DNA from 3 places in the Metabacillus sp. SLBN-84 genome. Region 2 is predicted to be linked to each of the others. Evidence: riboswitches for the same ligand, from Rfam matches in the RefSeq annotation. Region 2 holds a riboswitch; each other region holds the start of a gene.
What was found. Region 2 has a riboswitch for cobalamin ahead of metE (5-methyltetrahydropteroyltriglutamate--homocysteine S-methyltransferase). Riboswitches for the same ligand answer to the same signal wherever they lie in the genome.

Region 1 (9,932 bases), 140 kb from region 2:
TGTCCTGTTTTTTCTTCTCAGTATTGGTATGATTGCAGGTATTCCTGAATTGCGTCCTGACTACAAAGATTTTTGGGTTGCAGAAGCAACAGGGCTAAGTCTTTTGTTATTATTTTTCATTTCCTGGCCGCTGACCATTCTTCATGAACTGGGCCATTATTTAGCTGCTTTAAGACTTGGTATACCGGTTAAATTTAATTTGAGTCTGAGATTTTACTGGCTTGTGGTCGAAGCAGATATGACAGGGCTCTGGTCAGTTTCCAAGCAGAAAAGGTATTTGCCCTATGCTGCAGGAATGGCTATTGATTCTTTTCTTCTTTTTTTATCATTAGCCGGTCAGATGGCGGCTGCAGGATTTGCCTTGAAGCTTTTGAAAATGATTACGCTGCTTCTTGTGATGAGATTTGCCTGGCAGCTTTTAATTTTTCTGCGGACAGATATTTATTTTCTGATCATGAACAAACTTAACATGCCAAGCCTCCATGGATATGCAAAAGAAATAATCACGGGGTATATGCGGAAAAAAGATCGTGCCGAAAGCCTGAAAGAAGAATTATCCGAAAAAGAAATGTCCTATGTTAAAAGCTTTGCATCATGTTACCTTATTGGCGGCATCATTGCAGCAGGACTACTGTTCTTGTATAGTCTGCCAGGGCTTTACACGCTGCTGAAGCAGACAATGGTGCAGCTTTCCGTCTATTCTTTAAACAGCTGGCTATTCTGGGACGGCATCATTACACTGGCTGTCTTATCTGTAAATGCTGTGATTTGGGGCATTGGTGCAGTAAGTAAATATAAAGGAAGCAAAACGAGTACACTACCTATTAGCTCAAATGAAGCGACTTAAACATGCAAAGAGCCACTTGCATGTTTTTTTCATTGGTCTGGCAGCATGATTATTTATGAAAATCGAATTAAAATCACCTTTTCAAAGAATTGTTTTTCGTTTTTCCTTTCTTTATAGTACAATCAATTAATGGAAAAAAAGATAAGGAAGTGTAGCAAAGAATGAAAGAACGTGTGATTACAGGCATCATTATCTTAATTCTGTTCATGATTCCCTTTTATGTAGGGGCATTCTGGTTTACTTATTTGGCACTGATTTTGGCCATTATCGCCTTTCATGAATTAACGACCATTATAAAAATCAGAAAGTACGGCACGAAGTATTTTGTGGGAATTATCGGGATTATCCTTTTGTTCCTGCCGCTGCTGCCGTTTCTGAATGTGACATTTGAAATCATTCAGATTAAAGTGCTGCTGGCACTGGTATTGTTTTTCTTAACCTCAACAATCTTTAACATTGAATATTCCATTGAAAAAGCAGGCACACTCCTGATTGGTGTCCTGTACATCGGATTTGGATTTGTGTTTTTAGCTGAGGCAAGAATTGATGAAGGCTTAATTTGGACCCTCGCCGTACTGATTTCTATCTGGGCAACGGATTCAGGCGCGTATTTCGTCGGGAGAAAATTCGGCAAACGAAAACTTGCGCCAAATGTGAGCCCGAATAAAACCATTGAAGGGTCTGTCGGAGGAATTATCATTGCTCTGATCATAGGTTTGGTTATGCAGGCAAGTTTCCATCCATTTGCATCTTACGGAGAAACGCTTATGCTGATTTTCGTCGTGTCCATTGCCGGTCAGGTAGGAGATCTCGTCGAATCTGCTTTGAAACGTCACTTTAAAGTGAAGGATTCCGGAAAGCTATTGCCGGGTCATGGCGGTATTCTGGATCGTCTTGACAGCTGGATCTTTGTTTTCATCGGGTTGAAGCTGGTTGGACTGATCTAAAAAAGCTATAAAAATAGAAATCCCCCAAGAAGTCGAGTTTGACTTTTTGGGGGATTTCTTTATCTACTCTTTCAATGCACCCGTAATTGGATAATCCGCTAAATCGATTTCGGGTTCTAAACCAAGAGCAAGTCTTGCAAGCTCAAGCCCAAGGTAAGGACCCATCGTCAGTCCGGATGCGCCTAAACCATTTGCAGCAATGAGACCGGTCCAGTCAGGAATCCGCCCGATAACAGGCAAAAACCCAGGGGTAAACGGTCTGAATCCGGTTCTTGCTTCAAGAAATGTGCCTTCTTCGAGTCCTGGAGCGACAGTCACGGCTTTAGAAAAAACATCAAGCATTCCTCCCGCTGTCACTCGCGTATCATAGCCGCTCACATCATCCTCATGCGTGGCGCCTGCCACAATCCTTCCATCATCAAATGCCAGAAGATAATGATTGGCAGGGGGCATAAGAACCGGCCAGTCTGAAGTCTGCTCTGTTTCCATTTTAAAATGAGCAATCTGTGCTTTCTGATAGGTAACCTGAAAATGGATGCCAAGAGGCTGAAGCAGCTCATTTGCCCAGGCACCCGCACAGACAATGACTTCATCCGCTTCAATTTCTTTTCCATTCACACTGGCACCTGAAACCCGGCCACGCTGAAAAATAAGGGCCGCCTCGCCTTCAATCAGCTCTGCACCATTTTTCCGGGCAGCACGGATTAACGCATCCCTCAGAGCTCTGCCATCTACCCGTGCGGCTCCTTCTACAAGAACAGATAAATACTCATCTGACAGGAGAGGGAACATTTCTTTTGTTTCTTCTTTCGTCAGTGGTGTAATGTCTCCAATTTCTGGAGCATCCTGTTTTCTTTTTTCCGTACGCACCATGATTTTTTCAATTTTCTCCGGGTCCTGCTGAAGTATGAGAGCGCCGACCCGCTTATAGCCAGTGCTGGTTTCACCGTCCTGTTTGAGCGCACTAATCAGCTCGGGATAATAGCGGGCGCCCTTTTTGACAAGCTGATACCAGGCTTTATTTCGTCTTTGTGAAACCCAGGGGCAGACAATGCCGGCCGCTGCGTCTGTCGCCTGACCTGCGTCTTTGCGGTCAATCACGGTCACCTGCGCTCCAAGTTTTGATAAATGATAAGCTGCGGAAGCACCCAAAATGCCGGCCCCGATCACAGCAATTTTCTTCATATGTATCTCATCCTTTGCGTCAATTCCACTTATGTACCTATCTCATTATAAAAGAGCATAGGATAAAGTATCAAATCTGATGAAAGCGGGGTGCAGCATGTATCAAGCTGACTATACTGCGATTATTTCACCATTTTTGCCTGCAGGTGCTTATGTGCTTGAAATAACAGAACCTGCGATGCGCAAGGCGGTGCTCGCTGCTGATTTTGATGGCGATCATGCTCTGGAGGTGGCAGCAGCCTACAGATTCCAAAACGATGATTATGTGCTCATATTGAAACATGGAGCACAAGGCTGGTTTCCAGCAGGTCACTTTCAAGGAAAAAGTCGCTATTTCATGGACTTTTACAAAGAAGAAGCAAGATTTGTAGCTGCAGAGGCAGTCGGGGATGTCACAGGAGACGGCATACAGGATACCGTTTTTTTGACGGCATCACAGACTCCTGACAGCCCATTTCTGCAGAACATCACTCTTCAGATTAGAAACGGAGCAACTGGGCAGGTTGAGAAAATCCCGCTCAAAGAAAATGCAGGATATGACCCGACCGTATTTTTAGGAGATTTTACGGGAGATAAAAAAGACGATATCCTCGTCATCATTAATACCGGAGGAAGCGGAGGCCTCATTTATGCTTATATATACACCTATGAAAAAGGACAATATAAACTGATATTTGATGATGAATCATTCAACAAATCAAACACCTATACCGTTACTTACCTTGATCAGTTTAAAGCAAGGGTGACAAGCGCAAATCCCCCGAAAAAATACCTGCTCGATCTCCAGTATAAAGGAAAAGAGTATTTGAGCGAAATCTATAACAGCGACGGGACACTGAAAGAGCCTGTTGAAGGGTGGGTCGCGCCGCTTTCGGGACTGTACCCGGTTGACTTTGAACGCGACGGCATTTTCGAACTGGACACCTATCAGAACATTGCAGGCAGATACAGTGCTGATGGTCTGGGGTACATGATGAATGTTCTGAAATGGGATGGCACATCTTTTAAAACAGACCGGCAGAGCATTGCTGTGTTTGGGGAAGAAACATAAGAAAAGCGGAACAGGCTGTAAAGATACGACAGTTAGATAAATATTGCAGCACTTACGTGACTTTCTGTACCCGAGTTTCTGTTGTTAAACGATGTTTGCAACACTTACGTGACTTCCTGCACCGGAGTTTGTGCTGTTAAACCAGCTTTGCACCACTTACATGCCTTTCTGTACCCGAGTTTCTGTTGTTAAACGATGTTTACAACACTTACGTGACTTCCTGCACCGGAGTTTGTGTTGTTAAACCACCTTTACAGCACTAACGTTACGTCCTGCAAGCTAATTTGTGCTGCTAAACCAGCCATGCATGACCGCAGCACTTAGCTGACTCGGCCGTTTAGCTAAAAAAAGAGAGCTGAATTTTTATCAGCTCTCTTTTAAAGTATTAATCCACAACAATATAAGCAATCATCGGTGCACCCTGGCCATGGCGGGAGTGCGTATCACAAATTAGACGGTAGGTTCCTTCTTCATCAAATTTTAAAGGGATGACCGCTTTTTCCCCTTTTTTGACCACGCCTTTTATGTCTGTTCCTTCGATCCTGAAGGGATGCTCCGCTCCATTTACTCCGTGGATGGTCAACGTAACGTTTTCACCTTTCTGAATCGTAATGGAGCCTGGATCAAAACGGTACGCTTCAATTTTTCGACCGTCATCTGTTTTAGATGTGAATTCTCCGGTCACCATATGGATTTCTGCCTTCTCATCTGTATGCTGTGCGGAAAGGACCTCAGCTGCATCTTGATTCAGATAAAACCAGCTTCCGGAACCAATGAGAGCAAACAAAACAGCAGCAATCACAATCCATTTCTTTTTTATGACGATAAATTTCATAGTTTCCCTCCCAGAGCAGTATTTACCATACTATATGCCCGTCCGGGGGAAACTTGTCTGCTGTTTTTCAAGCGCAAAAAAGGATGTCTCGCAGCAGACATCCTTTTTGTTAATCTTCTGTTAAAAATTCAGGTGAGAACAAATTATATGCATCTTCTTCCTCATCCATTTCCCGATCAGCTTCAGAGTATGTTCTCCTCCTGCGGTTCAGCTCTCTGAATTCAGCTTCGAGGAAATCAGCCTGTTCGTGTGAGAGTTTGATTGTCACTTCATTTTTATTATCATCTGCTGCTTTAAGCAGAACATAACTGTCTGCAAAATGCCTCAGCGTCACATTGCTTAATGTTATTTGCATTTTATCAAGTTCATACCTTGCTTTCATGAAAAAAAGACCTCCAGTGGCCGATATTGGTTATCTCTTTTAGTTTATCGGTTTCATCTGAAAAGCACAATAGACCGGCGGGAAATGGACAAAGTGTAAGAACTTCAATGGAATCCTTTTACATTTAGAAAAATGAAAAATGCTCTGATATCCTATAGTATTAAGACAGAATATTCTATCACTTTTACAGGAGGGTCATACATGCCTGAACAGACACTGACCATCAATAAAACCCGATTAGAAGAAAGAATTCATACACTCGCTGAAATCGGAAAGATTGGCGAAACCGGGGTTTCGAGGCTTGCCTTGTCAAAGGAAGATAAACTTGCAGTTGAAACAGTCAAAGGCTGGATGGAGGAAGCAGGCCTTACAGCACGGATTGATCACTTTGGAAATCTGATCGGCAGACTCGAGGGGAAAAGAGCTGAAGCACCTGTCCTTATGCTCGGGTCCCATATTGATTCACAGCCGTATGGCGGAAGATTTGATGGAGTCATCGGTGTTCTTGGGGCAATCGAAGCCGTCCAGACATTGCAGGAGAACTCGTTTATTCCCGAAATGCCAATCGAAGTTGCTGCTTTTTGTGATGAAGAGGGAGCACGCTTTAATAAAGGGTTATTTGGTGTGAGAGGGATTCTCGGCAAACTTGAAGAAGGAGAACTTGACCGGAAAGATAAAAACGGCATGACACGGAGGGATGCACTGCTTTCATTCGGATGTGATCCCGAGCGCTTTAAGGAGTCAGAGTACGCCTCCGGAAGCATTTCAGCCTATCTTGAGCTGCACATTGAACAGGGACCGGTTCTTGAGGCGAAGGATGCACCCATTGGCATTGTAACGGGCATCTCGGGCCCATTGTGGCTGACAGTTGAGCTTGAAGGCTTTGCAGGCCACGCCGGTTCTGTGCCCATGCATATGAGACAGGATGCTTTAGTGGGAGCGGCAAAGGTCATCGTTGCCCTGAATGATCTCGCTTCAGAAGATCCATCTGCACCTACTGTCGGAACCGTCGGGAGCTTAAAGGTTTTTCCTGATTCACGTAACATCATACCTGAAAAAGTGATGTTTACAGTGGACCTCAGGGATATTCAAATGGAAAGGAGAAATATCATAGAAAATCAGTTGAGAAAACGGCTGCATCTGATCTGCGAGGATCACGGACTGACATATACCGTATCTGAAGACACAAACAGTGAACCGCGCTATTGCTCGGAAGACATTATGGATATTATGAGGGCAGCGAGCAAAGAGATCGGTCTGAATGCGCCTGAACTGATGAGCGGACCGTTTCATGATGCGCTCGCGATGTCTTATGAATGTGACTACGGGATGATTTTTGTCCGCTGCAAGGACGGCATCAGCCATAATCCGAAAGAATATTCAACGATGGAAGATATTTCGCTTGGAACAGAGCTGCTGTACAGGACAGCCTTAAAAATGGCAGTGAAATAACCAAAGCAGTCTATTTTTCTTTTTGACTAAACATTCTGAACCCATCATAATCAAGGCTATACTCTTGATGGGATGGTGGATGGAATTGAAAAAGAAAACAGCTGTATCCTGGAGCGGAGGGAAAGACGGATGCATGGCCCTTCATAAACTTGCAGCCGAGGGGCATGAAATCGCATGCCTTATAACGACGGTTCCGGCTGAAACAGGAAGAACATTCGGGCACGGAGAGAAAATAGATGCGATCAAACAGCAAAGTCTTGCTCTTGAAATACCAGTGCATTTTATATCATGCACCTATGAAAGCTATACGGATCACTTTATCGGTGCGCTGAAAGAGTTGAAGGAGCAATACTCCTTTACAGCTATTGCTTTCGGCGACCTTTATTTGGACGAGCACCGGGAGTGGGGAGAAAAAGCTTCGGCCGAAGCAGGTCTTGAACCGCTTTACCCTTTATGGATGGAAAAAGAGAACGCTATACTTGCACTTCAGCAGTTTGCAGACAGCGGATATAAAGCCGCTGTAATCAGAGTAAGGGATGACAAACTCGATCCATCCTGGCTCGGAATGGAGGTTAATCAGCCATTCATCGACCGCGCCTTAAATACAGACATCTGTCCGATGGGAGAGGCTGGTGAATACCATACATTCGTCTATGACGGGCCACTGTTTACAAAAAAAATCGACATTACGTTCGGGAACGTTCTTCAACTGGAAACGACAAAAAGACTCGAGCTTGAAAAAACCAAATTAAGAGAAAAAACGACAAATTAAAAAAATCTTGATGACTTTTCCAGTTTTATAGATTACAATGAACAAAAAATATGATTCTTTTAAAGTGCCTGAATACTCAGGATAATAGGGAAGCCGGTGGAAATCCGGCGCAGCCCCCGCTACTGTAAGCGCAGATTGAACTGAATCGCCACTGACTCTAATGTCGGGAAGGCTCAGTATTAAGATGAAGCGCAAGCCAGGAGACCTGCTTTAATTGATTTTTGCTTGTTTTTCGGTGGGAAGAACGAGTCAGGACCCCTGTATGCGTTACTTCACTATGCTTATTTAGGCCTTGACTGTCTTCAGTCAGGGCCTTTTTATATTGGTTAAAAAGATGGGAGATGGATGTATGGCGATGAAAAACGAAAAAGGAAGAGTGCTTGTCTACACAGGCAATGGAAAAGGAAAAACGACAGCTGCAATCGGTCTTGCTGTGCGGGCTGCCGGAAGACAAATGAGCGTTTCCATTCTGCAATTTATTAAATCTCCTGAGCGGACATACGGCGAGAGAACAATTTTAAATGCTTTGCCCGGAGTCAGTATTCAGCAGCTCGGTGCCGGATTTACCTGGACCAAAACACCTGAGATTCACCGGGAAGCTTTAAAACAGGCTTGGATAACAGCGAAAGAAACCATTCTGAGCGGGGAAAGCGATGTTGTCATTCTTGACGAAATCAATAATGCCCTTGCCATTCAGACCTTTCCTGTGGACGATGTTCTTCCTCTTGAAGACGTCATTTTGACCATTCAAAACCGTCCCCCTCATGTCCACCTTGTCCTGACAGGCAGAAACGCCAAAAGAGAAATCAGGGAAATAGCTGATCTCGTCTCTGTGATCGATGTTGAAAAGCATTATTACGATGAAGGTGTCGACGCCATATATGGAATTGAATATTAAAGAAAATGGGAAGAAAAAGGCGCTCAGACTCATGATCCAGGGGACTCATTCGGATGCGGGCAAAAGCATTCTGACAACCGCACTGTGCAGGATTTTCAAGCAGGACGGGTATAAAACCGCTCCCTTTAAATCACAGAACATGGCACTGAACTCATACATAACTAAAGACGGCAAAGAAATCGGCAGAGCCCAGGGAGTTCAGGCAGAAGCAGCAGGAATTGAAGCTGACACGGATATGAACCCAATTTTAATTAAACCTTCAGGGGAGATGGAATCTCAGGTGGTTTTTCACGGCAGACCATTTGCTGTCATGAACGCCGCAGTCTACCGGGAAGACTTTTTCAGACTTGGACTTGAAGCGATTAAAAAATCGTTGCACAAGCTGCTGACGAACTATGACGCGGTTGTTATCGAAGGGGCGGGTTCACCTGCTGAAGTTAATTTAAATAACAGGGAGCTCGTCAACATGCGCGTTGCAGAGATTGCTGATGCACCTGTTTTACTAGTGGGAGACATTGATAGAGGGGGTGTTTTTGCAAGCCTTGTCGGAACGCTTCAGCTCCTTCAGGAAAAAGACCGAAAACGGGTTGCCGGAGTCGTTATTAATAAATTCAGGGGAGATCTCACCCTGCTTGAACCGGGGCTCCAATGGTTTGAGGAGTACACGGGAATACCCGTTGTTGGTGTTGTCCCGTATATACCAGATCTTGAAATCGATGGTGAAGACTCCCTCGTCCTCAATCAGTACTCCCGAGGCACAAATCTTGAGGGAGATTTGGATGTCGCAGTTCTTGCATACCCAAGACTGTCTAATTTTACGGATATTGATCCTCTGAGACTGGAAGCTGATGTGAATATCCGGTATGTCCGAAAAGCATCAGAATTCGGCCGGCCGGATCTGATTATTCTTCCAGGCAGTAAAAATACAGCTGAAGATTTGCGATTTCTAAAGGGGACCGGCCTTTTTGACAGAGTGCTGTCTGCTTACAAAAATGGCACCCAAATCATGGGGATATGCGGCGGGTATCAGATGATGGGAGAAAAACTGTCTGATCCAGAAGGCGTTGAATCCGGTATTAGAGAACAGGACGGGCTTGCCATTTTCCCTGTTTCAACTGTCCTGTATGCGGATAAGAAAACCGTTCAGACGGAAGGACCTTGTGCCGTCCCGGGATATGAGGGTTTTTCTCTTTCAGGTTACGAGATACACATGGGACAAACTTTGCTGTCTGATGACCCATCACCATTTTCAATCCAAAAAGGGACCGGTGAAGGGTACGCAAAAGAAAACGCAATGGGAACCTACTTGCACGATGTGTTTCACAATGATGCATTCAGATGGCGCTTTTTGAACAGGCTCCGCAGCAAGAAAGGGCTGCAGCCGATTGAGCGCTCGCTCTACTTTCGCGAATTGAAAGAAAGAGAATTTGACAGACTTGCAGATCATGTAAGAGCTGCACTGGATTTAGATAAAATCTATGAAATCATGAAAAGGAGGTGAAAAAATGATAGATGTTTATCAGATTATTGATGCAATTAAACCAGTAAACAAAGCGAAAGGAC
Region 2 (9,932 bases):
CGGTAAAAATTGAAATTCTCAATTAAAAAAGAGAACCCGCGGGTTCTCTTTTTTGTGTTATAAATATTCTATTTAAATAGCAAATTATTATACTCATTCTATTTATGGACAAGAACAGGTTCCCCTTTAAACAGCCTTTTCATCATGGCATGAAACTGTTCGAATTCAAATACATAGTCTGAGCCGCCGTGTATATTTCTCATTCTCAAACCGGATGCCATGACCACAAGGACCTCCGCTGTCTGACCGGCGTCCACTCCTGAAGAGATAACGCCGTTTTTTTGTCCGGACAGAATCCAGAACCTTGAGAATTCTACCATATAATGATCAAATGCTCTTAGTGCATTCCGTGCTGTCTTAGTGTCGTTCCGTCCAGTAAAGTACAGCAAAATCTGATTGACAATGCCCGAGGGATCGTTCATCGCAGAAAAACTTTCAGCCAGGACATTTGCCGGATCCATCATATCCTCCCCGCTGCTGCCCATTCTTTTTAAAAAGGTTTCATTTGTTTCTTGTATTTTTTCCTCCAGCACCATCGCCAGAAGATCATCTTTGCTTTTTATGTAATGGTAGATTGCCCCCTTGGACAAGCCTGTCCTGTTCATAATCATGGACAAAGTCGTTTTTGAGCAGCCGACTTCGTCTATAAGCTCTGATGCGGCATGGAGCAGAGCTTTTTCAGAGCGTAATCTTCTTTCAAATTGCTTCATTTTCCGACACCCCCTTTACTCATCATAAAAACAGACCGACGGTTTGTAAAGTAGTTTTCTGTCTTCTTTTGATTGTTTTTGTCATTGCATCTTTTTAACTATTACTTCCGCAAGATTTGTTGTTTTTGCACTTTACCCGTTGCTTTCCGCGGGGAGTGCCTGAAGCTTCCTCGCTGCACTTGCGGGATCTTCAGTGCCCTCTTCATCCCGCAGGAGTCAAGTTCCTTCCGCTGCAATCCACTGGAGTTTTGTGCATATATTCACATGATAGAAGGATTACGCAATTTTTATATGAAACAAAAAATTGTCGCAAATGACATGAATGTTAAGTTATTTCAGAAAAATAGTATAAATAGCAATTTTGCCGATTTTTTTTGACAATTCAATTTTAATAGTAGTATTATTATACATGGTAAAAAGGAGGCTTCTTGTAACATGTCATCACTTGACAAAGACAAAATTGTACAAAGTGTACCGCAAAAAGGTTTTTTCGGTCATCCTAAAGGATTATTCACCCTTTTCTTCACAGAATTCTGGGAGCGTTTTTCCTACTACGGGATGAGAGCAATACTTCTGTATTATATGTACTACTCGATGAAAGACGGCGGCCTGGGTCTTGATCAGCCGACTGCCCTTTCGATCATGTCCATTTATGGATCATTGGTTTATATGTCTGGAATCATCGGAGGATGGATTTCCGACCGGTTGCTCGGCAATACGAGAACCGTTTTTTACGGCGGCGTTCTCATTATGCTTGGCCATATTATTCTTGCTCTGCCAGGAAGCATTCCGGCATTTTTTGTTTCTATGTTCTTTATCGTAATCGGAACAGGTTTGCTTAAGCCGAATATTTCGAATATTGTGGGTGATCTCTACAGCAAAGAAGATAACCGACGCGATTCCGGTTTCAGTATTTTCTACATGGGAATCAACCTTGGCGGTCTGCTTGCACCGCTTATCGTTGGTACTCTCGGACAGAAATACAATTTCCACCTTGGATTCGGAGTAGCAGCAGTCGGTATGTTCCTTGGACTTGTTGTGTTCATGCTTACGAAAAAGAAAAACCTTGGACTTGCCGGAACGGGTGTTCCAAATCCGCTTACTCCAGCTGAAAGAAAAAGCGTTTTCGGCAGATTGGCGATTGGACTTGCCGTCATTCTTGTTTTAGGTGCTGTATCCATTTCTACAGGTTACCTGACGATTGACCGCTTTACATTCTTGATCAGTATTCTTGGTATTTTGATTCCTGCAGCATACTTTATTGTGATGTACCGCAGCCCGAAATCAACAGATGTTGAGCGATCACGCCTGATCGCATATATTCCTCTGTTTATTGCTGCTATGATGTTCTGGGCAATCCAGGAACAGGGTGCAACCATTCTTGGTGCTTATGCTGATAAACGCACACAGCTGACGTTCGGAAACTTTGAAATTCAGTCATCCTGGTTCCAGTCGCTGAATCCGCTGTTTGTTGTTCTATTGGCTCCGATTTTTGCGTGGCTTTGGATTAAGCTTGGAAACCGTCAGCCGTCGACATCCAAAAAGTTTGCTTTTGGACTTTTCTTCGCCGGGTTATCATTCCTGGTCATGATTATTCCAGCTTATACAAACGGCACAGATACACTTGTTCACCCAATGTGGCTTGTGCTCAGCTTCTTCCTTGTTGTTCTTGGAGAGCTTTGCCTGTCCCCAGTAGGATTATCAGCAACAACCAAGCTTGCTCCGGCTGCTTTCTCAGCGCAGACCATGAGTTTATGGTTTCTGACAAATGCATCGGCTCAAGCAATCAACGCACAAATCGTAAAATATTACACACCTGAAACCGAAATTGCCTACTTCGGAATTATCGGCGGACTCGCCATTCTTTTAGGGGCAATCATGCTGATTCTTTCACCAAAGATTCAAGCGTACATGAAAGGTGTAAGATAATACGCAGAAAAAGCCTGTCCTTAAACTGGACAGGCTTTTTTCATTAAACGGTTGTCTCTTGAACGGCTTTCTCTCTGCAGACCTTCGCAGCTCTCACCATAATCTTCAATGCCTCAACGGCCTCTTTTTCCCCTCTTGTTTTGAGGCCGCAGTCAGGATTCACCCAAAATTGGGCAGAATCGAGCACCTGCAGTGCCCTTTCAATATTTCGGATCATTTCCTTTTCTGAAGGGATGCGCGGACTGTGAATATCATATACGCCGAGGCCAATTCCCTTACTGTAGGAGAATGTTTCAAAAGAACGAATCAGTTCCCCGTGGCTTCTTGAAGTCTCAATGGAAATGACATCTGCATCAAGTGCATCAATTGCTTCGATCATGTCTTCAAAGCTTGAATAACACATATGTGTATGGATTTGCGTCTCAGGTTTCACAGAAGCTGTTGACCTTTTAAAAGCAGTGACGGCCTCGTCCAAATACTGTTTCTTCTTTTCCTGTTTAAGCGGAAGACCTTCTCTAAGCGCGGGTTCATCTACCTGGATCATGCCGATTCCTGCGCTCTCTAATGCCTCAACCTCTTCTCTCACGGCGAGAGAGAGCTGATTTAACACGGCTGCTCCAGGTACGTCAGATCTTACAAAAGACCAATTTACGATTGTAACCGGTCCGGTCAGCATTCCTTTTACAGGCTTGTCAGTCAGCTTTTGGGCAAAAAGGGTTTCTTTTAATGTCATCGGCTCCTTAAAAAACACGTCCCCGTAAATGAGAGGAGGCCTTACGCAGCGTGAACCGTATGACTGCACCCACCCATTTGAGGTGACAGTCATCCCTCCAAGCTTTTCACCGAAATATTCGACCATGTCTGTCCGCTCGAACTCACCGTGAACGAGGACATCAAGCCCCAGGTTTTCCTGGATATCAATCCACTTTTTTATTTCACCTTCAATAAACTGATAATAGTCCTCTTCTGAGAGAGTTCCTTTTTTATACTTCAGCCTTGCAGCACGCACTTCTTTCGTTTGAGGAAAACTTCCGATGGTTGTCGTCGGAAGCAGCGGAAGGCTGAATTTTCTTTGCTGCGCCTCTTTTCTTTGAACTGCTCCAACTCTGACAGTGCTGTACTCATCATAAGAAGCATGTACAGAATGCCGGTTTCTCAAGTCTGAAGCCTCAAGATCTGCTATCCCCTTATCATAGGCTGAAAGGGTCTCTTCTTCAAAATTTAAAAATTTTGTCAGCAGGGTGTTTTCATGGAGCTTTTCATCTGCAAATGCCAGTGCGTTTTTAACAAGGGGATGCAGCTTCCCTTCACTCTCTGCTGTTACAGGCACATGAATAAGACTGCATGAAGGCTGAAGAATCAGCCGGTCTCTTCCGACCTCATCCAGAATTCGGTTTACCAGTTTGACTGTTTTCTGAAGCTCTGCCTTCCAGATATTGCGACCGTCGATGACTCCTGCCGCAAGCACCTTGTCCTTTGGAAAACCGAATGCACTCAAATGCTCCAGCGTTTTGCCGCTGTCATGAACAAAATCCAGGCCTATGCCGTCAACAGGCAGCTGAATGAGCTGTTCATATTGTTCAGGACATTCAAAGTAGGTTTGCAGCAGAAGTTTTACCCTGCCTAAGCCTTCTTTTATTGCTTCATAGATTTTCTTCGTTTTTTTCATAAAGGCAGCATCCGCTGCTGATGTAACGAAAATTGGTTCGTCTATTTGTATCCACTCTGCTCCTTCTTCTTCAAGCTCCTTGAAAACCTGAACATATAAAGGGATGAGTTTTTCAAGAATTTCTTCTTTCTTTTCTCCTTTTGAAAGGGCTGTGAGAGTAAGCGGCCCGATAAGTACCGGTTTCCCCGTAATCCCGGCCTCATCCCTTGCTTCTTTATATAGCTCAAGCAAGCGGTTGTGGATAAGGCGAGGCTCTGTTCCGTCAAGCTCAGGCACGATGTAATGGTAGTTTGTGTTAAACCATTTTGTCATCTCTGATGCGACTTTGTCTTTGCTGCCCCTGGCAATCGCAAAATACGTCTCAAGTGATGAGGGGTCCTGATCCCTGAATCTTTCCGGGATCAGGCCGAACATAACAGCCGTATCAAGTACATGATCGTAATAGCTGAAGTCGCCGACCGGCACAAGGTCAATCCCCGCCTCACGCTGTTTCACCAAATGAGAGAGCCTGATTTTCTTCATATCCAAATGAAACTCCTGCTCCGTCAGATCTCCTCTCCAAAACGCCTCAAGAAGCTTTTTCCATTCTCTTTTTTCGCCGATTCTCGGATAGCCAAGGTTTGAATTTCTAATTTTCATTGCGGTTCCCCCGTTTTCATAGTTTCTCAGCTCTAAACGCAAAAAAACTCTCCTTTTTAAAAGAGAGTTTAATGGACACAGCTAACTAGAGTTGAGACACAACAAAGGTTTCAACATACCGCATCACCCTCCCTATTGCGCGTAGGCTTAAAGTGCATACGAAAGGCAGGTCTCCTGGCTCTGGTTCACTGCATGCTGCTGCCTTCCCATTCCATTTCAGAACAGTGGCTTTGTGCAGAATGCTCCCCATTACAGTGGCGCGACCGCACCGGATTTTCACCGGCTTCCCTTTTAAGCTTCCGCGTAAACGCGTCAGCACCCATCGCTTGTCAACATATTCAGAATATTTTTGTGATTGTTTTTAACAATAGCTGATGTTTCTCAATCTTGCAAGACATTTCTTATTATTCAGAAAGAAATTCCGATCACTTTCCATTTGGCAGTCTCATAAAATCCAAGCTTTTTATAAAGGTTTTCTGCATCCGGATTATTGTAAAATAAATAGAGCTCTCTTTCAGTTCCGTAATCACGGCAGATTCTCTCTATGACTTTTGATGCATATCCCTTTCTTCTGAATATTGGCGGAGTGGCTACGCCGGCAATAACAGCAGTCTTTTCGTGTTCTGTATAAATTCCTGCAGTTGCTGCCATCGTGCCATTTTCCTCGACGTAATACACACTAAGCTTTCCAGAGAGGATGCTTTCATACTGTTCACCGGCAAAAAAAGCTTCAGTTGGACCAGCCATTTTATATTCTTCCACCTGCATGAACAGATGATATAGTCTGCGGCATTCTTCAAGACTTGTGATCTTGCAGACTTCGCCGGATACGCTGCCGGCTGCTTTATTATCGTATTTCATCATAACAGAGTCACTTTCAATCTCGGTTTTGACAATCTTTTTAAATGTCTCAATAAGTTCTCGTTTCCCAAAAATTCTCCTTATGCCGGTTTCCTGAATGAAAGGAATAATAGCTTCAATATCCGGAGGAATGACGGAACTGCAGAAGTATATTTTTTCAGGATAAACGATAAGCAAAGCCGTTAATTCAGCACTTGAATACTGACCGTAAACCCGGATTTGTTCATCTTTAAGATCCTCCGCAATCAAAGCGTGTACATCATAATCTTTATCTAAAAAAGCGGCAGCCTGTGGAAGCTGGTCTTGTTTCAGCAACTTTATCGCCATTTCTCATCTCCCGGGAAAAATTTTAGCCAGTCTATTAGAATATTCTAACATTTTCTTTCCGTTTGATATATATTTTAATAGAGAGGAAATTTCACTATTTGGAGAATTAGGTGTGTGCCCATGGAAATGAAGGATGTATTGTTAAATCTTTTGCTCGTTTTGTCTCCGCTTCTCATCATTCAATTATTGTATATGAGAAAAGAAACGAACAAGAAAATGAAAAAGCGGCTGTTTGCCCTTCTTCCTGCGCTTGCCATTGTCTTCAGCATGCAGTATCCCTTTATGATTGATGGAGAATTTTTCTTTGATTTCAGGCGAATTCCATATGTTATGGGGCTTTTGTATGGAGGATACCCACTTGGAATCTTTTTATTTATCGTCACAGTCGGAACAAGGGTGATAATTGGCGGCAGCGGCATATATCCGACAATTGTCATGGCAGGAATACTTGTTCTGTTAGTCCCGATGCTGTCTTCATATTATCTGAAAAGCAGGCTTAGAATAAAGCTCTGTCTAGTAGCTGCATTAGTTCTGGTCTCTCTGCTGTTCTCCATTATCCAAATTGAGATGATGTATAAAACGGCTTTTCATCCGTCGCATTATGTGGAACTGATCATCTTTCATATTTTTGCAGCGGTTATTGGAACGATTTTGTTTGAAACGATCATTCAGAATTTTCATCTGCTGAAAAGGGTCATTAAAGCAGAAAAGCTGGAAGTTGTCAGCCATCTTGCAGCAAGCATTTCACATGAAGTGCGCAATCCCCTGACAACAACAAAGGGTTTTCTTCAGCTGCTCAGAGATGATGAAATCAGCAGGGAGAAAAGAGACGAATACATTAAAATCTCATTAGATGAACTGGACCGTGCTACAAATATCATTAAAGATTATTTAACCTTTGCAAGACCGGAGGCTGAGCATCAGCACCCAATTTCTATACACAGTGAACTAAAGAACTGCATGAATGTACTGACACCCCTCGCTCAGATGGAAAATGTACAGTTAGAGGAAGATTTCAGCAAAGAAGAGCTGTATGTTCTCGGGGATTCCCTCAAGTTAAAGCAATCCTTTATCAACATGCTGAAAAACAGCATTGAGTCATACAGCAACGGAGGACAGGTTCATATTTCTACGCAAAAAGAAGGTTCATATGTAAAAGTCACAATAACAGACCATGGAAAGGGCATGACTGAGGATCAGGTGCTGCGTCTTGGTGAACCTTACTTTTCAACAAAATCAAACGGTACAGGTCTTGGGATGATGGTAACCTACAGCATTGTCCATTCGATGAACGGGTACATCAAAGTGAAAAGCGGTCCTGGTCAAGGGTCTGTTTTTCAAATCTACCTTCCTTCTCTGTCAGCCTGATTTCCTGCCGTCGCAACTGTACAGCAATCTTTTACAGGCTTGTATAAGAGCCGTTGAGACGAACGGAGATCTGGTAAATGTCTGGGGAGACTGCCATATTTCCCTAAAAAGGTCTGTGAGTATTCGTTCAGCCGCATCAGCATTGTCGGTTGCTGAATAAATGATTCTGAGAAGAATTTTTTCATACCTGGCATACAAAACTTCCAAAGCGGCCTGTTCCTTTTGAATAATTAAAGCCAGCAGCTGATGGTCTCTCACCCTACTTTCCTCCCTTATGAAGAATAGTAATTTATGCCCTTTAATTTAGAAATATAAACCATATTCAGGTGGCTAATGTTCAAGTATGAGATACCTCAGCATGTTTTTATGCTTAATTAGAAAAGGAGCTCTTCACTTCCCTGAAGAACTCCTTTTTCTTATATCCTATGAAGACCCTTTTTATTTCACCGTTTGTCTAGCCAATATCCGGCGAATTGCAAGCTCTACTCCGTCCTGATCATTCGTGAGGGTGATATCTGAACAGATTGCTTTAATTTCAGGCCGCGCATTGCCCATAGCAATGCTTTTACCTGCTGCCTCAAGCATCGACTGATCATTCATGCTGTCCCCAATTGCAGCGGTTTTTGCAAGGTCAATCCCTAAATGGCCGGCGAGTTTCTTCAGAGCAATGCCTTTTGAGGCCAGTTTATGTTCAAGTTCAAAGTTATGGTCTGCCGACGTGACCAAGGTGAGGTTTTCACGGTCTTTAAACCTCTCCCATCCAGCATCGAGCTTCTCCTGGTGGAATGAAAAGGCAAGGATATTATAAATGTCTTCATATAAAATTTCTTTGCAATTCTCAATAAAGACAAACCCCGACTGGCTGTACTGTTTGGAAGCAGCATGAAGAAGCTTTGTGCGGTCAGCTTCTGGATTTGCACTTTTGATCCGGTCTATTTCAATCGACAGCAGCTCCCTTCCATGCTGCGGGGTGAAGATCGCTTTATTTCCGAAAACTTCGTAGTAATAGCCGTTTTCTTCAAGAAACTGCAATGCTTCTGCAGCCAATTCCTTTTCCATAGGCTGGGAATGAAACAGGGTTCCGTCCGGCTGGTGGATCGTCGCGCCGTTCGCAGCAATCACCCAGGTTTTCACATTCGCCGTTTTGAAAATTTCCATCACATCAAAATGGGCTCTCCCTGTTGCAATGACCACTTCTATCCCTTCTTCCTGCGCTTTTTTCAGCGCATTCAGATTTTCCGCACTTACTTTGTTTTCACTGTTCAGAAGTGTACCGTCAAGGTCAATCGCAATTAATTTTGTCATGTTGTTTCCTCCTCTGCTACAAGCAGCTCTACATTGTTTTTATCAAGCAGATCTCTAAACGATTTATCCGGCTCTTTGTCTGTAATCAGAAGGTCGATCTCATGCAGATCGGCATAGAGGAAAAAATCGGTCACTCCAAGCTTTGAATGATCGGCAAGGGCAATCACCTGATTTGCCTGGCTGATCATCTTCCTCTTTACCATTCCATCCTCCTCGTGGGCTATAGACAAGCCTCTTTCAGAAATGCCGACGACCCCAATAAATACTTTATCCACATGATATTTAGAAAGTTTTTCAACGACAGATGATCCGTACAGAAAACGGTGCTCCTTCTGCAGTTCTCCTCCAAGCAGATGAATTTGAATCCCGGGCTTTGTTGAAAGAATATCTGCCTGATTGATTGAGTTTGTAATAACAGCTGCATTCGTGACATCCATATATTCTGCGCACGCCTGAACAGTAGTGGAAGCGTCAAGGATAATCCGGTCTCCTTCCCGGATGAGGCTTGCTGCTTTTCTGCCGATCAGCTCTTTTTCGTAAGAAACCGTTTCAAGGCGGTTTTGATAATCTTTAATTTCAGTATGAGAGCTCGGCAGGATGGCTCCGCCCCGCGTCCGGATAATCAGCTTTTGCTCCTCAAGCTTCACGAGATCGCGCCTTGCCGTGTCTTTTGAAACATCATAAAGCGAACAAATCTGATCAGCCGTGATCCGCTTATGCTCTTTTAAATAGTCCAATATCGAAATCAAGCGTTCTTCCTGGTACAAATGACACACCTCACTTTTCAGAAATGTTTGTAAAATAACACTGCACTTACACCTTATATAAGTGATTATAAGTTTTATGCATTAAAAATTCAAGTATTTATAAGTTTATACAAGTGATTTTATGTAATTGTAAGTGTTATGCAAGTTTTAAGAGGGTGTTCAAGCAGGTATACAAAAAGACGGCAACATCTTTTACTGATGCTGCCGTCTTCTCGTTAATTTTTAATTGCTGCAAGTTTGCCTGAAGCAAGCGGATTATTTACCCTGCCGAATTCAGAAGCGTGAGGCCTGTCGTCGCCGTCGCCGTATCCATAATCAATCATGCGGTTCCGATTCAGACAAAGTTTTTTAAAAGAT
Region 3 (9,932 bases), 410 kb from region 2:
CAATGGAAACCAATCCAAATTATAAAATACTTGTTGTAGATGATGAAGACAGGATCAGAAGACTGCTGAAGATGTACCTTGAACGTGAAAATTATCAAATAGAAGAAGCCGACAACGGAAGCGACGCGCTGGAAATGGCGCTTGCAGAAGAATATGATCTGATACTGCTTGATTTAATGATGCCGGGCATTGACGGCATTGAGGTATGCAGACAGCTGCGCCTGAAAAAAGCGACCCCGATCATCATGCTGACGGCAAAAGGGGAAGAAGTGAACAGAGTTCAGGGCTTTGAGGTCGGAACGGATGACTATATCGTAAAGCCATTTAGCCCGAGAGAGGTTGTTTTGAGAGTGAAAGCTCTGCTGAGACGCTCTTCGACGACTTCTTTCCTTAAAACAGAGACAAAGGCCAAAAATGTGATTGTCTTCCCGCATCTTTCCATTGACCATGATGCCCATCGTGTTCTTGCTGATGGAAAAGAAGTCAGCTTAACGCCTAAAGAGTATGAGCTGCTTTATTTTCTTGCGAAAACGCCTGACAAAGTGTATGACCGTGAGAAGCTTTTGAAAGAAGTGTGGCAGTATGAGTTTTTCGGAGACTTGAGAACGGTTGATACACATGTTAAGCGTCTTAGAGAGAAACTCAGCAAAGTTTCACCCGATGCTGCCTCGATGATAGTTACGGTCTGGGGTGTCGGCTACAAGTTTGAGGCAGGCAGTGAATGATGTTCTGGAAAAGCGTAGTCGGTAAACTTTGGTTTACCATTCTGCTTCTTGTATCATTCGTCTTGTTTGTCCTGACCGTTCTGCTGCTCCAGTTTATTGAAAGCTTTCATGTTGATGAAGCTGAAAATGAACTGACGCAGCTGGCCAATAAAGTGTCTGTTATTTTGGAAAACCATGAAGACCAGGAGCTAGCAAGGTCCATCACCTGGGAGCTTGCGGATGAACTGACAAGCATTGTGATAGCCGAGAACGTAAATGAATACTGGTTTTCACCAAAAAAGTATGATAACACACCAACCTTCAGCATGGAGGACATCCGCGCTGACAGAGAGCTGTCAAAGGTGTTTCAGGATCAGAAAAATGTAAGCAAGCTCACCCGGCTGCCTGAAGAACAGCAAAAAAACTCCGGAAACAAGGAGGAAGTGCTTGTAGTCGGTGTTCCCTATAAAACAAGCGACGGCAAAGACGGAGCCGTTTTTATGTCACAGTCCCTGCAGGCCGTTCAAAAGACGACCGAGCACACGACAAAATATATTCTTCTTGCAGCAGGTATAGCCATCATTCTGACAACGGTTTTTGCCTTCTTCCTGTCTACTAGAATTACCTATCCATTGAGAAAAATGAGAGAGGCGACACAAGAGCTGACACGCGGCAATTTTGATACAAAAGTTCCTATTTTGAGCCACGATGAAATCGGTGAGCTCGCCATTGCGTTCAATCAGATGGGGAGACAGCTGAAGTTTAACATCAACGCTCTTAATCAGGAGAAAGAGCACTTAACGAGCATTCTGAGCAGTATGGCAGACGGAGTTATCACACTTAATATTGATGGAACCATTCTTGTGACCAATCCCCCTGCGGAACGCTTCCTGCAGTCATGGTACTATGAACAAAAAATGCAGATAAACGAGGGGGAAGAAATTCCTCCGGAAGCAAAAGAATTGTTCCAGCGGGTTGTCAATACAGAAAGAGAGCATATCGTTGAAGTAACTCTTCAGGGAAGAAGCTGGGTGCTTGTCATGAGCCCTCTTTACAATCAGTCTTACGTCCGGGGGGCGGTAGCCGTGCTTCGGGACATGACAGAAGAGCGCCGCCTTGATAAATTGCGCAAAGACTTTATCGCAAACGTCAGCCATGAACTGAGAACGCCGATTGCCATGCTCCAGGGGTATTCTGAAGCAATTGTGGACGATATTGCAAGCTCGGATGAGGAGAAAAAAGAGATTGCCCAGGTTATTTACGATGAATCGCTCAGAATGGGCCGGCTTGTCAATGACCTGCTCGATCTTGCCCGGATGGAAGCGGGGCATATCACCCTCAATCTTGAGAGCATTTCCATTTATGAATTTATTGAAAAAATCAACCGCAAGTTCCAGGGACTTGCGAGGGAAAAAGATATTACGCTCACCTCCAGTTTTGCACTCGACGAACCTGAGTTTGTTCTGGATCCGGATAAAATTGAACAGGTTCTGACGAATCTAGTGGATAACGCAATCAGGCATACTCTTGAGGGCGGTACAGTCGAAATGGCCGTGCAGTCCGTTGCGGCCGGGATAAAGGTTGATGTGAAGGATACAGGCACAGGAATTGTCGAAGAAGATCTGCCGTTTGTTTTTGAACGCTTCTATAAAGCAGATAAGGCGAGGACGAGAGGCCGCTCCGGAACAGGCCTTGGTCTTGCGATTGCCAAGAACATTGTCGATGCTCATTCAGGTTCGATTAATGTGCACAGCAAAGTAAATGAAGGAACCACATTCAGTTTCTATCTGCCTCGAAAAAACGTTTTTCCTGATAGAATGTGACGAATATTCTTGTTTCATACGAAACACCTGTTGATGCCGCATGTCGTTTTAGGTACAATAAAAGCTGGATATAAAAGTGAATACGAAAAGAAACTGGTGCAAACTTTGCTTAATAGGGAATCAGGTGAGATGCCTGAACTGTCCCCGCAACTGTAAGTGCAGACAATACCTGCTTTTAGACCACTGTCAGAATGACTGATTCAGACGGGAAGGTGCAGGCTTGAGGATGAAGCACGAGTCAGTAGACCTGCCGGGTTCTTTCAAACGTTACTATTCTTCGGGGATTTGAGCATAGAAACGGCACAGTTATGGCACCAGTGCCTGCAGTTTCTTCTATGCCGTTTTTAAAAGCCCATCTTCTAACAGATGGGCTTTTTGCTATTCCAATACATACACAACAACAAGAGGAGAGATGGATCATGAACAAATTTTACAGCTTTCTCGCAGTGCTTCTTCTTGCACTGATGAGCGCCTGCGGAAATGCGGCAGAGGAAAATAAAACAGAAGAAGCAAAACCTGCTGCTGAAAGCGAAGAGCAGGCGGAGGAACTGAAAGCCTCTGTCACGCTGACTAAAAATGAGATGGCGGAGAAAGTAGAATCGAAAGAAGTAGTTTTTGAAGAAGGCCAGAGCCTTATGGATGCAATGAAGAGCCAGTTTGAAGTAGAAGAGTCAGGCGGCTTTATCAGCGGAATCGACGGCATTAAGGCGAGTGAATCCGACAAAACGTACTGGCATTTAATTGTGAATGGGGAAGATGCCATGACAGGAGCAAATGACATTAAGCTGAAAGACGGCGATAAGATTGAATTTGATCTGCGGAATTATGAATAAGTGTGAGAAACAATGACAACGAGAAGAATCAGTCTTCTGTCTTTGCTTATTGCCTTGTCCGTTGTAGGCAGGCTGACTTTTCAGTTCATTCCGAATGTGCAGCCGATGACAGCTGTCATACTTATAACCGCCATCCTTCTCGGTCCGGTAAATGGAATGATTGTCGCCGTCCTGGGCTGTTTTCTCAGCAACCTTTTACTTGGCATGGGCATGTGGACAATCTGGCAGATGCTTGCCTGGGGGACCTTGGCTCTAATCTTCGGCCTGCTTGGAAAAGCGGTTAAAAGAAACAGACTTCTCGTTTTTACCCCGGCAGCCGTTCTTGCGGGATATCTTTTTGGATTCATCGTTTCTCTGAATATGTTTGTCCTGACAGAAAATGGACTTGCCTACTATCTTGCAGGAATCCCGTTTGATACGATGCATGCAGCAGGAAACGGCATTTTCTTTCTCGTGCTGTACCCGGTCATGCAAAAAACGTTTCAGTATTATCTCTATAAAAACGATTATGGCGTTACACTTCAATAAAATAATGGCAGAATAAGAGAGAGACTTTCTTTTTAGCTTAGGCAAGACAGTCTGAGAACAAAGGACAGGAGCTGCTGAATATGAATTTGTATACTAGAACCGGCGATAAAGGGAAAACAAGCATTATTGGAGGCCGGGTCGATAAGGATGATCTGAGGGTAGAAGCCTACGGAACAATCGATGAGGTAAACTCTTTTACCGGTCTTGCCATGACATGGATGAACGATGAAAACCTAAAAGACATGAAACAGGAATTTGAAAAAATCCAGCATGAACTTTTTGACTGCGGAAGCGATCTTGCTGTCATCCACGGCAAACAAAAGCATCCCTATAAAACAACACCTGACATGATTGAGTTTCTGGAAACGCGCATTGATGCGTACACTGCAGAATCCCCTCCGCTCGAGCGGTTCATTCTTCCAGGAGGGACAGAGGCTGCTGCTGCCATCCATGTGGCAAGGACCGTAGCAAGAAGGGCTGAGCGGTGTATTGTTTCGCTCAAAAAAGAAACGGAAATCAATGAGCATGTTTTAACGTACATGAACAGACTTTCCGATTATTTCTTTGCGGCAGCGAGAGCGGCAAATGCCAGACTCGGTTCAAAAGATGTGGAGTATGAAAGAAGTGCTATCGTATTTACTAAAAAGAAAGAGTCATAATTTCTTTGAAAAGGAAGGCGGAAACTGCCTTCCTTTTTTTATTCAATCCCGATATAGTAAAAGATGTGTAACTTTTTATTCTTCATTCCGACTAATGTATTGATTGGAGGTTCGTTCATGGAAGAGGCCTTTCAAAGAATTTATGAAAAATATCACAGCGATCTTTTCCAGTTCTTGTTTTATATGGTGAAGAATCGTGAACAGGCCGAGGACCTCGTTCAGGAAGTGTATATACGAATATTGAAATCACACAGCAGTTTTGAAGGACGGAGCAGTGAAAAAACCTGGATCCTCTCCATTGCAAGACATGTTGCCATCGATTATTTCCGCAAACAGAAAACACTCAAACAGCGCATCTTTGAAGCGTTTGACTGGGACCGTGAGCAAATACGGGATCAGCAGCCGCTTCCGGAGGAAATCGCTGCCTTAAATGAAGAGATGCAGATGGTTTACCGGACGCTTGATGCATGCACAGTCGATCAGAAGGCTGTCATTATCTTAAGGTATATTCAGGGAATGTCCATTGCGGATACCGCAGCAGCCCTGGGATTTACGGAAAGCAAAGTGAAAACGACCCAGCACAGAGCGCTGAAAGCTCTGAAAAATAAATTGTCTGAACACTCGATCAGGAAGGAGGGAATAGTAAAGGGATGAATCAATCAAAATGGAACGATGAGCAGATTACAGACAAACTTCAAGCAATGCCGGATATCAAAGACCGGCGCTCGCAGCAGCAAATTTACACCCGTTTGCAGGAACGTATGCACAAAAAGCAAGTTCAGTGGAAAACGCCGGCTCTTGCAAGCTTTGCCGCCTTTTTTATTCTTTTAATCCTTTCACCCTTTTTCCTTCAGAACTTCCAAATGAGTGAAAGCAAATTTGAAGACAGTGCGGATAAAGCAGCCGAAAGCGGCCAGACGCCGAAAGAGAACGCAGACATGAAATTAGAAGCAAAGTCTTCACCAGAGACTGAGAAAAAGTCATTTGTAGCAAGGACAAAGGGCAATCAGACAATTGTAACGGTTGCCTATCCCGATCTTCAGGTTCAAAACACGATACCGCTCAGCTTTCAGTTCGATTCCTCTGACTCCTACATGACTCTTTTTGAAACGGCGTTGTCTTCATTTGACCCGGGGAGCGCTGGACTGAGTCCTTCTCCGCTATCAGGAACAAAGCTCTCGTATGAGACAGGAGAAGACCGGATGTCTGTTGATATAAAAGGCAATGCATATGCTGCTTCCAGCTCAGAAACGGAAAACAGACTCTTTACCGAGGGACTTGAAGAATCTTTCCGCTGGCAGGATGCCTTGCAGGCTGACTATTTCACCGGCAGTGAAAAGGGAGCGGAAATCGGAGCGTATGGCTATCAGGATAAGCTGACATTCACAAAGTTCAAAAAGAAAGCCTATTTCCTGTATCAGGAGAGCCTTGACTCACCTAAACTCCTGGCGCCTTCCCTTCTATCCTTTAACAAGCTGACAGATGCCCTGACGGCTATGAAGGAAAAAGGAACACTCGGGTTAAAACCGGTGATCGAAGAAACAGTTGTCATCGATGAAATAATAGAATCAGATAATAGAGTAACCATTGAATTTACAGACGCCTCAACAATTGATGATAACGAAACAGACACACTGATGCTCGAAGCGATATTGATGACCGCTAAAGATTTCGGCTACGAGAGTGTAAAATTCGAAGGAATCGAAGCCGGCAGAATTGGTGAAATGGACGTAACACAGGCCGTGCCCGTTCCGTTCTCGCCAAACCCCGTTGATCTTGAAGAATAGAAGGAAAAACCCGCAGCATGATGCTTGCGGGTTTTTTGCCGTTATGAAAAGAAGCAGGAGGGTGCTGTGATTTTATTTATGGCTTTAGATTTATCTGGATGGCAGATGGGATATTTGTGATATTATTGTAAATATTGGTTATTTCGTTAGAGGAGTTAATTTAAATATTGTCTAATATCAAAGGAACAAAAAAGTGAGGATTTTATCATGATGTCTAAAGAGATGTATATAAAAGTATGTGACTTTTTAATGTTTGCTAACTTGTTTGGAGAAAAAAAGGGGAAACCAACCGTTGTTATGGATGCCGGGTATGGGGATTATTCAAAAGGGTGGAATGCCATAATTTCCGAAGTTTCTTTGCTGACAGAAGTTATTGTATTTGATAGAGCAGGTCTAGGCAGAAGCGAACCAAGTACTAATCCCAGGAATAGCAGAGAGATGGTAAAGGAACTGAAAGAACTTTTAGATAAACTGAATATAATTCCTCCATATATACTTGTAGGACACTCTTTTGGGGGAGTAAATGCACGGTTATTTGCGAGTAAATACCCTGAGAATGTATGTGGGCTGCTTCTAGTAGACTCTACTCCGGAGGATTACCGAGAAAGATTTCTTCCAACGATGTCCGAAGATTTTCAAGAAGCATACAATAAGCAATTTGTTCACGAAGGTAATTATGAAGAATTTATGCAAAGTTTAAATCAATTAAAAGAAGACCAAAAGAAATTAAACATTCCTTTAATAGTCCTTTCTGCCGGCAAAAAAAATCACTATACACCCAAGTCACAAGATTTATGGAATACAATGCAAGAAGAACTTCTTCAAATATCTTCTATCAGTGAATTTATGATTGCTGAAGATAGTACACATTATATACAAAATGATGAACCTGTATTAGTAGTAGATGCCATTAAAAGACTAATTGAAAATCTTAAGGCAGGAGTGATGTAGTAAATGTAATTTGATTTAGGTAAAGGAGTATTAAATATGTTTTTTAAACAGAAAAATACGGCTTCTGAAGATGATGTAAATAGAAAGTACAAAGTGAGATTTATTAGAATTTCAATAGTTGGATTATTGGTAATGGCTTTTTTAGGATATGGAGTTTACTGGGCCTTTTATGATATGAACAGGCTGCCGACAGGATCATATCTTACTGAAGTTAAATCACCGGATGGGAAGTACACCTTAAAAGCATATATCACAAATGGAGGAGCAACCACTTCTTATTCACTTCGAGGTGAATTAGTATTTAATAAAGAAAACAAATCTAAAAATATATATTGGAATTATCGTGAAAACTCTGCAAATATTACTTGGACAGACAATGATACTGTAGTAATAAACGGTCATACATTAAAGGTTCCCAGTGGCAAATATGATTTTAGACATCAATAGATTGCGGCACATAAGTACATACCTCTTTTACGAAAGATTATATTTATTGAAGCAATAAAAAGGATTTGGTTATAGATGACAAAGATGTTTTCAACAGATGCGTTCTCTTATTTCGAATTTATATTAAAAGAAGTGGAATATCGTTTACCAAGCATATGTGTAGACTTAGAAGTTCATAATCGGGGATTTACAGCATCTTTACCAAATGTCTGGATTGAATTATCAAGCATTGAAAAATTTTTGGGTGAAAGCAAAGATCTTTCTTTTATAGATACATTTCAGCATGCTTTTACAAGTATGAGCCCTGAAGAAGTGATTATTAATGCGAATAAGGTAAGTCCTTCAATTTGTCAAATCAGATATACATTCAATAAAACGTATTATTCAAGTGATCTTAATCCGGTTCTTGAATCTATACAACAAAAAGGTTCATTTGAACTGGAAGTATATAAAATAGAAGAATCAAGAAAAGCCCTCTTAGAAATTAGTGACCTATTTCATTAAATTCATTTTTTGATATTTAACAATCGGAGGCGATTTCTGCACAATGTGATCGCCTCTTCATAGTAAGGAATCGGAAGGGATTGAGTAGTATGGGGGGGTTTAGGAATATGAAGAAATTCATTGTGATTATAGCTCTAAGCATAATAATAGTATTTGTTGGACTTTATTCTTTTCTCAAAATCAATTCTCCATTGGTCAGTGGTACAGTTGGTTCAACACAAGATAATAAAGCAGTTGTTGTTGCAATAGGGAATGAGGGGTTTGGAAAGCTGAAGATTAATGAAGTTCTAGTAAATAATTACAACGAACCTATAAAGCTTAAAATACAGGTCACGAATCCCCTTAAAGGTTTTGTTATATCTAATACGTTTGACGAAAACGAATTTGGCATTAGTAATATCGAAACTATCGACATTGAGTCCGACACATCTCCAATAACCCAACTAGAAAAGATGAATGATGGAACGGCAACTAAAAATGATAAAAGTTATGGAATAAGTGTTGTACATAATGAACCCATAGAAAGTTTGCATATAACATATAGTTACTTTGGATTGAAGTTTGAAGAAACGGTATCTGTTGATAATCCTTAAATGGCTGGATTGTTACCTCCTAATGCCTATGCTATGGATATGGATGGTGTGACTATGATTTATTTTAAAGATGCTCCTGATACAATGGTCATCACAACAAAAGAAATAATAGATGGAACAAAACCTGTATTGTATGTGTCGCACGATAAAGAAGATGGTATGTGGCAATTTTTTGATGGGTCAATGAAATTTGATATAGACTGCGCAAGAATAGTTTCTCTTGAAGAAATGCTGGAGATTGATAATTCCCTTGCTTCAATTGGGGATTTACCTCTTGGTTGGATAGCGGAGAGAGACAATAGAAAGGCATTTTGGAAAAGGGTTGAAAAAGAATAAAACTATTTACATTCTTAAGCTATCGAAGGCTCCAATTGAATAACTAATGAACTCAGTTCAAAAATGAACTGAGTTTTTATACTGCAAAAACCTCAGCTAAATGCGGTGCAAATCTTGATTTAATCTAGATTGTCCCAAGTACTTAACCATTGGAACCGTCACAGTTTATATATCAAGGTTTTTAAACTATATATTCCTGACTGAAGTAGAATCACCACTCACCAGTGGACTGAAGCGGAAGGCACTTGACTCCTGCGGGATGAAGAGGGCACGGGAGACCCCGCAGGCTGGCCGAGGAGGCTCCCGGCACTCCCCGCGGAAAGCAAGTGACTGGAGCGCAAGGAAACGGGTATCACTTCAAACCAACAATCATCACAAAGTCAGGCTCCCTTTAAAGATTAGAGAAGAATAATTAGGCCTTATCTAACAGAATGCTGTAAGAATAACCCTCACCCAAAACCCCCCTCTTCACACAACTTTAACGTATGAATTGGCAAAGACTGCATAATACTAGTATTGGTCATTTTTTGACAAATGAACAAACTAGGGGGAACTCATGTTAGATTTGCTGAGAAGGTTATCCATTGCTCTGATTGTCGGAATTTGCGTCATGCTGCTCTTTGTCGGAGGAACACTCGCAAAAGCAGAAAGTCCAGCTGAAGACAAAAGCTGGATTCATCCCGTCAAGGGCACAATAACAGACACATTTGGAACAAGAAGCGGAAAACATAAAGGAATTGATATTGCAGCACCTGAAGGAACGGCCA

Region 1: linked by a shared signal. The riboswitch ahead of RKD52_RS11620 (cob(I)yrinic acid a,c-diamide adenosyltransferase) and the one ahead of metE (5-methyltetrahydropteroyltriglutamate--homocysteine S-methyltransferase) in region 2 are both predicted to bind cobalamin.
Region 3: linked by a shared signal. The riboswitch ahead of RKD52_RS08690 (DUF4430 domain-containing protein) and the one ahead of metE (5-methyltetrahydropteroyltriglutamate--homocysteine S-methyltransferase) in region 2 are both predicted to bind cobalamin.

What each region holds. Positions count from the first base shown of each region.
Region 1 is NZ_JBRJIP010000001.1:2,263,207-2,273,138, forward strand. Features, by position in the region: gene RKD52_RS11580 (hypothetical protein) at 1-847, shown strand, start outside; gene RKD52_RS11585 (phosphatidate cytidylyltransferase) at 1,009-1,794, shown strand; gene RKD52_RS11590 (NAD(P)/FAD-dependent oxidoreductase) at 1,858-2,979, opposite strand; gene RKD52_RS11595 (VCBS repeat-containing protein) at 3,077-4,030, shown strand; gene RKD52_RS11600 (cupredoxin domain-containing protein) at 4,416-4,865, opposite strand; gene RKD52_RS11605 (hypothetical protein) at 4,975-5,247, opposite strand; gene RKD52_RS11610 (M20 family metallo-hydrolase) at 5,449-6,699, shown strand; gene RKD52_RS11615 (Dph6-related ATP pyrophosphatase) at 6,785-7,471, shown strand; cobalamin riboswitch at 7,517-7,698, shown strand; gene RKD52_RS11620 (cob(I)yrinic acid a,c-diamide adenosyltransferase) at 7,827-8,369, shown strand; gene RKD52_RS11625 (cobyric acid synthase) at 8,353-9,870, shown strand; gene cobT (nicotinate-nucleotide--dimethylbenzimidazole phosphoribosyltransferase) at 9,875-9,932, shown strand, end outside.
Region 2 is NZ_JBRJIP010000001.1:2,125,185-2,135,116, reverse strand. Features, by position in the region: gene RKD52_RS10975 (3D domain-containing protein) at 1-26, shown strand, start outside; gene RKD52_RS10970 (TetR family transcriptional regulator) at 99-710, opposite strand; gene RKD52_RS10965 (peptide MFS transporter) at 1,146-2,639, shown strand; gene metE (5-methyltetrahydropteroyltriglutamate--homocysteine S-methyltransferase) at 2,683-4,947, opposite strand; cobalamin riboswitch at 5,095-5,285, opposite strand; gene RKD52_RS10955 (GNAT family N-acetyltransferase) at 5,356-6,135, opposite strand; gene RKD52_RS10950 (ATP-binding protein) at 6,256-7,503, shown strand; gene RKD52_RS10945 (Cof-type HAD-IIB family hydrolase) at 7,942-8,808, opposite strand; gene RKD52_RS10940 (DeoR/GlpR family DNA-binding transcription regulator) at 8,805-9,575, opposite strand; gene RKD52_RS10935 (IucA/IucC family protein) at 9,791-9,932, opposite strand, start outside.
Region 3 is NZ_JBRJIP010000001.1:1,718,499-1,728,430, forward strand. Features, by position in the region: gene RKD52_RS08680 (response regulator transcription factor) at 3-725, shown strand; gene RKD52_RS08685 (ATP-binding protein) at 722-2,527, shown strand; cobalamin riboswitch at 2,605-2,796, shown strand; gene RKD52_RS08690 (DUF4430 domain-containing protein) at 2,947-3,360, shown strand; gene RKD52_RS08695 (ECF transporter S component) at 3,373-3,888, shown strand; gene RKD52_RS08700 (cob(I)yrinic acid a,c-diamide adenosyltransferase) at 3,969-4,547, shown strand; gene sigX (RNA polymerase sigma factor SigX) at 4,665-5,201, shown strand; gene RKD52_RS08710 (GerMN domain-containing protein) at 5,198-6,334, shown strand; gene RKD52_RS08715 (alpha/beta fold hydrolase) at 6,545-7,285, shown strand; gene RKD52_RS08720 (DUF5412 domain-containing protein) at 7,322-7,732, shown strand; gene RKD52_RS08725 (hypothetical protein) at 7,808-8,236, shown strand; gene RKD52_RS08730 (hypothetical protein) at 8,344-8,829, shown strand; gene RKD52_RS08735 (hypothetical protein) at 8,884-9,165, shown strand; gene RKD52_RS08740 (LysM peptidoglycan-binding domain-containing protein) at 9,722-9,932, shown strand, end outside.